Linked DNA regions of Prosthecobacter dejongeii. The protein of the gene in region 2 interacts with the protein of the main gene of each other region in a pairwise test. Links are inferred from orthologs where the notes say so. Each region holds a gene or a part of one and is shown on either strand. Other genes may lie near its edges.

What was found.
Region 1: the proteins of HNQ64_RS22485 (region 2) and rlmB interact in binary tests that used the Escherichia coli proteins (3 or more experiments, as listed by UniProt). The link is inferred for Prosthecobacter dejongeii from one-to-one orthologs.

Annotation. Positions count from the first base shown.
Region 1 is NZ_JACHIF010000001.1:675,642-678,740, reverse strand. Bases 205-2,983 are described here. They hold rlmB (23S rRNA (guanosine(2251)-2'-O)-methyltransferase RlmB), read left to right. Parts: upstream 205-1,197; coding sequence 1,198-1,770; downstream 1,771-2,983. Other genes in these bases: HNQ64_RS02470 (RecQ family ATP-dependent DNA helicase), read left to right, coding at 1,976-2,983; HNQ64_RS02480 (Dabb family protein), read left to right, coding at 734-1,138; HNQ64_RS02485 (outer membrane protein assembly factor BamB family protein), read right to left, coding at 205-710. Outside these bases: more of HNQ64_RS02485, read right to left, coding at 1-204; more of HNQ64_RS02470, read left to right, coding at 2,984-3,099. UniProt on the Escherichia coli protein: Specifically methylates the ribose of guanosine 2251 in 23S rRNA.
Region 2 is NZ_JACHIF010000013.1:35,406-38,591, reverse strand. The notes cover bases 181-3,046. They hold HNQ64_RS22485 (NAD(P)H-hydrate dehydratase), read right to left. Parts: upstream 2,419-3,046; coding sequence 943-2,418; downstream 181-942. Other genes in these bases: HNQ64_RS22480 (N-acetylmuramoyl-L-alanine amidase family protein), read right to left, coding at 2,431-3,045; HNQ64_RS22490 (FmdB family zinc ribbon protein), read left to right, coding at 320-934. Outside these bases: HNQ64_RS22495 (molybdopterin-dependent oxidoreductase), read right to left, coding at 1-113. UniProt on the Escherichia coli protein: Bifunctional enzyme that catalyzes the epimerization of the S- and R-forms of NAD(P)HX and the dehydration of the S-form of NAD(P)HX at the expense of ADP, which is converted to AMP.

The DNA.
Region 1 (3,099 bases), on a different replicon or contig from region 2:
GCCCCTGTGGTTAGGTCAAAAGCAGCCACGCTGACGCCTTTCGTGGCCAGCTTCGCCGCACGATCTCGGCGGTCTTCAAAGCCATCGAATGCCTCCGCCTTGCCACCTACATTGACAATGACGAGCCCATCTAAAATCAGGGGCGAGGAGCCCGCGCCGAAGAAATCCTGTGGCACGTTGTATTCCTTTCGCAGGTCATGCGCCCACAGCACCTTGCCGGTCTTTAAATCGTAAGCGTGAAGCTGGGACGTCACGCCCAGCGTCACCACCACACCCTGGGAGATGACCGGACTGCTACGCGGGCCATTGCCGAACCCGTAGCGGTCCTGGTACTCGATGGGGTAGGCCTGGCTCCAGAATCGCTGGCCCGTTTCCCGGTGCAGGCACTCCACGGTTTCCTGCTTCTCCAGCGCGTGGAAAATCACGCAGTAGTCACCGCTGAGGATGGGGGAGGTGTAGGCCTCGCCCGTGGTCACTTCCCAAACAGGTGACAGGCCAGTCGCGGGCCAGGTTTTTAAGAGGTGGGTTTCGGGTGTGCTGGCATCGTGGCTGGGGCCCAGCACGCGCGGCCAGTCACTGGTTTTTGCTCCAGCGGCCAGGGGTTTCGGTGCATGGTGAAAGGTGAGCCGGTCAAAAGGCTGCGCCTCCTGGGCAGGGAGGGCTCCAGAAAACAGGTACAGGCAGAAAAACAGTCTCGACGCTTCCTTCATGGTCACGCAGACTAAAGACCGCTATGCAAAAAGCCATCGCCATCTTTTCCTTTGCCGCCCTCAGCCTGCTCGCCTCCTGCACCACTTGCCCCATGGGGCACAAGACCACTGCCCAGGGCAAGGTAGAGCACGTCGTCCTCCTGTGGCTGAAAAAGCCGGGCGATGCCGCAGATCGGGCCGCCATCATCGCTGCGGCCAAGGGTTTCCAAAAGGATATCCCCGGCATCCAGCACCTCAGCGTGGGCACCCCGCTGGCCAGTGAGCGCCCGGTGGTGGACGATAGTTTCGACGTGGGTCTGGTGATGCGCTTTGCCACCCCGGCGGACCTGGCCGTGTATGAAAAACACCCCGCGCACGTGAAAGCGGTGAACGAGATCCTGAAACCGAAGGCCAAAAAACTGCTGGTTTATGACGTGGTGGCCCAGTAGGCCACGAATTGTCCGTCAAAACCCTTGCAGCCGGGGCCAGCGCATTTCATCACTGCGGGATGCCCAAGCCCGCACCCGTCGCCCGTCAGAACCGCCACTCGTCTCCCACCACGGGGCACGTGCCTGTGTATGATGAAGATGACCTGTCTCTGCTGCTGGAGGGGAAAGAAAACCCGCTCGTGCTCATCCTGGACTGCATCCAGGATCCGCACAACCTGGGGGCCTGCCTGCGCACGGCCGATGCGGCGGGCTGTGATTGCGTGGTGATGCCGAAGGACAAGTCTGCGCCCATCTCCGATACCGTCATCCGCGTCTCGTGCGGCGGTGCCGAAAACATCCCTCTCGTGCGCGTGACGAATCTGGTCCGCGCTATGGAAAAGCTGAAGAAACTGGGCATCTGGATCGTCGGCACGGCGGATGAAACCACGAAGTCCATCTACGATCTGGATCTCAAAGGCCCCACGGCCATCGTCATGGGTGCTGAAGGCGACGGCATGCGCCGCCTGACAGGGGAGCATTGCGATTTCCTCGTCCGCATCCCCATGGCAGGTCGCGTGCCGTGTCTGAACGTCTCCGTGGCGACGGGTGTGTCTTTGTTTGAAGTGGTGCGCCAGCGGCAGGGGAAGAAGTAGAGAGCGTTAAGAATTTTCAGCGCTTACCTTTGGAGGGAGAGGAGAGTGTCTCATGCTCTCCTGTCACCTAAGTTCTCAACAGCGCGTTCTACCGGGCCCTGCCTGCGGGTTTGCGAAGTCTCGCTGAGAAAGATTTAAAAGGAGGTGAGGCCCATCCCTGCACTCCTTTCTTGCCAGAGTCTCCAAACAGGTGGCATGGGTGGCCATGCCTCAAGATCTCACCGCCACCCTTCGCCAGCACTTTGGCCATGCGGCTTTTCGCCCAGGGCAGGAGGCTGTGATGCAGGCGTTGCTGGCGGGGCGGAGTGCGCTGGCGCTTTTTCCCACCAGTGCCGGAAAGTCTCTGTGCTATCAGCTTCCAGCTTTGCTGATGGATGGAGTCACCTTGGTCATTTCACCTCTCATCGCGCTGATGAAAGATCAGGTGGAGGCGCTGAAGGCGAGGGGCATTGGCGCGGCGCGGTTGGATTCATCTTTGAAATTGGAAGAGGCGCAGCAAGTCTTTGAGGATCTGCGCACCGGAAAGACGAAGCTGCTCTACATCGCACCTGAGCGGCTGATGAATGAGAACTTCATGGAGCGGCTGAAGCGGATCAAAATCGCCATGATGGCGGTGGATGAAGCGCACTGCATTTCGGAGTGGGGGCATAACTTCCGGCCAGAGTATTTGCGTCTGGCGCATGTGGCGAAAGAGCTGGAGATTTCCCCCGTGTTGGCCCTCACGGCCACTGCGACCCCGAGCGTGGCGGCGGATATTCGGCGGGCTTTTGACATTGTCCAGGAGGATCACATCCAGACCTCCTTCCATCGGCCTAACTTACATTACCGAATCACTCCCTGCGCGGCGGTGAAGCGCAAAGAGGTACTGACGAAGCTGCTGCTGAAACGCCAGGTGCCGTCCATCGTATACGTCACACTGCAACAGACGGCTGAGGAAGTGGCGACGCATCTGCAAAAAGCTGGGGTCAATGCGCTGGCGTATCATGCGGGGCTGCCGGACGAATATCGGCACGCGGCGCAGGATGGTTTCATGACCGGACAGACGGAAGTGATCGTGGCGACCATCGCTTTCGGGATGGGGATTGATAAGGCGGATATCCGGGCGGTGTATCACTACAACCTGCCTAAAACGCTGGAAAACTACATGCAGGAAACGGGCCGTGCGGGGCGCGATGGCAAGGTATCTGTCTGTGAAATGCTGGCCTGCCAAGATGACTGCACCGTGCTGGCAAATTTCACCTTTGGGGATACCCCCACGCCGCAGGCCCTGCGGCAGTTGGTGGACCATCTGCTGCGGCAGGGAGATGAATTTGATATTTCCATTTATGA
Region 2 (3,186 bases):
TCGATCATGCGAGTGCCCTTGGGAAACTTGTACCAGACGCCGTCAATTTGCACATTCACCAAGTCAACAGGTGGGGGTGCGGTGGGGGTAGCGGCGGCAGCGGGAGCAGACATGGGCGGAAAAGCGGAGTTTGGGGATTATCGGAGCCGTCGGGAGAGGGGCAACCCGAATTTGTGAAAAATTTCACAAGCAATGATACGGATGATTTCGCTCTTGGAGAAACACAGTTATTTCCTCAGAGAGCGTTCCTCCTGGCGTGGGCATCTTCTGGAAGTCTTGCTAGAACTGTTATGAGACACCGCTGACGTCCTTGTGATCTATGGAATGCGAATCTGATGATGTATTCAGTGGATCTTTTTGCAAAATCGAGGTGGTGCTCTTCCCGCCTATCTCGCTACTTTCTCCCCAGATCATGCCCATTTACGAGTTTTACTGCCCCGAGAACAACACGGTTTACCAGTTCCTCGCGCGGAGCCTTGCCTATGGAGACAAAGTGCCGACCTGCCCGGACAACCCTGCGTTTAAACTGCAAAAACAGGTTTCGCGTTTTGCGATCATTGGCAAGGCCAAGGAAAATCTGGAGGGGGACCCCTTTGCTGGATTGGATGAGGAAAAGATGGATGCTCTGATGCTCGAGATGGAAGGCGAGATGGGGGCGATGAATGAAGACAATCCCGATCCTAGGCAATTGGGCCATCTGATGCGGAAAATGACCGATTTGATGGGGGACAAAACACCTCCAGAGTTACGCGAGATGGTGAAGCGTCTGGAGGCAGGAGAAGATCCAGAAAAGCTGGATTCTGAATTTGGCGGGCTGGGAGAAGCGGGAGATGTGGACCTTTTTGCGACCGTTAAAAAGATGGTTCAGGGGGGGCGCGCACCCATTCGAAATCCCAAACTCTACGAAATGAGAGAGTGGGTGGGGCATGAGTAGAAGTGACGTTATAGTTCAGCCCAGGCCTGACCCAGGTGCCGGATGACATCCGTCGGTAGCGTGCTTTCGGCAGCTTGCGCACGTGCGTGGATCTCGGCGGCCCTGCCACAGAGCCAGGCGGCGAGGCCTGCGGCAAAATGCGTACGGATACCCTGGCCTATGAGGGCTGCGGAGACGCCCGTGAGCACATCCCCCATGCCTCCTATGGCCATACCAGGGTGACCGGTGGTGTTATACAGAGTGTCCAGCCCGTGGGTCGCAATGACAGTGCGGGCCCCTTTGAGAAGAAGAGTATGCCCTAAATGGTCGGTGGTCCAGCTTGCCGCCTGTTCACGTCGCGTGAAGTTGGCGCAGTTAGGCAGCAGCCTGGCCATTTCACCGGGATGAGGCGTGAAAAGATGCGAGGCAACGCAATCATCCAGAGTCTCATGTTCCTGGCGTGCCAGTGCGGTGAGGGCATCGGCATCCACGACGCAGCGCACTGATGTTTGACGAATCATCTCGATGTATTCAGCTTCATCGGTGAAACCCAGCCCGGGGCCGATGCCTATGGCGTCAAAACGCATGTTAAGCACCTCCCGGTAATCTTGGACGGATTTCACCATGACCTCAGGTGGGACGCGGCAAGCGAGGATGTCGTAGGCGTCTTCTTTGACAATCAAAGTCACCAGGCCAGCCCCAGCACGCAAGGCAGCGCGGCAGGCCAATTCGGCTGCCCCATAATACCCACGCGAGCCAGCGAGGATGCCCACCCGGCCTGCTTGGCCTTTGTGAAAATCAAAGTTCCGTCGCGGAAGGTGAGGGCGCAAAAACTCTGGGGTGAGCAGGTTTTCTTGAATTGCCTCCTTGGGCATGAACGGGGCCAGTTGAGGCAGGGGAACCAGCGCCAACCTGCCCACATGATGCGTCGCTGCATCAGCTACCAGGCCTTTTTTACAGGCGGCAACGGTGGCCGTGATGTCCGCCACCACACAGTCTGGGTGGGGCTGGCCTGTATCACCATCTAGACCCGAAGGAATGTCCATGGCGACGGTGACGGCCCGGTGGCTGATCCGTAGCTGGTTCATCTCCTGTGCAAGCGCAGAAAGACTGGGGCGCAAGGGCCCCTGGCTGCCGATGCCTAGCAATCCATCCAGCAAGACTACGGGAGCTTGGAGATTTAAAAGAGGCGGATGATGGAGCCTTTCCATGCCCTTTAACTCGTTCCAATGTTTCAGCGGCAGGGCTTTCATGTTACCCGGCTCGCCGCTAAGACGGGCCAGCAATGTCCATCCCTGTTTTTGGAGTTCGCGTCCAGCCACCAGGGCATCGCCGGCATTGTTGCCGCTTCCCAGGTAGAGAATGAGCGTGCCGGGGGTGAGAAAAAAATGGCGGATGACCTGGGCGATGCCTATGCCCGCCACCTCCATAAGATCGGATGCCTGCACGCCCTGGGCAAACGCACCTTCTTCCATCTCCTGCATCTGGCGGCATGTCACCAGCATGGTCGTGAGAGCTTATTTGGCACGTTTGTAAGCCACAATGCCCTGGGCGATGCCTTCGGCGATGCGGGCGCGGAATTCACCCGTCATCATACGGGCTCGTTCCGTGGGATTGCTGACGAAACCACACTCCACCAGCACGGCGGGGTTGCGCTCTGTTTTCCGGATGACATGGAAGCTGGCGTGCTTGACCCCACGGTTGGTCATGCGGGTGCGCTGGACCAAGTAAGCCTGGATGTAGGCAGCCAGAGTGTAGCCCCGGGAAAAGTGATAGAAGGTCTCGACTCCGCTGCCGCTGCCGCCACGGTTGTAGTTATAGTGGACGCTGACAAAGATGGCATTGCCATAGCGGTTGCCTGCGGCGGAGCGGTCTTGCAGGGGGATGAACACATCGCGGCTGCGGGTCATGATGACCTTGATGCCCTCTTTACGCAAAAGCTGCTCCACACGTCGGGCAGTATCCAGGGCGAGGTGCTTTTCATAAACGTAACCAATGGCAGCACCCCGGTCATGGTCTCCATGTCCTGCATCCAGGATCACGGTGTCAAAGGCCTGAGCCAAGGGGCTGAGGAACATGCTGGCGAAAAGCACGAGCCAGAGGACCTGAGACCGGAAAGAGGTGAAGTTCATGCAGGAAAATCGAGGGGGATGAAAGAACTGGCCGTGGACTGGCAGGCGGCAATCGAAACGCAAGCATGCAGACCGCTGGTAAAGAATCCAGTAAGCCTGTTTCAGGAGGAACGGTCAAGCAGTTTGGCGGATCCCTCTTCG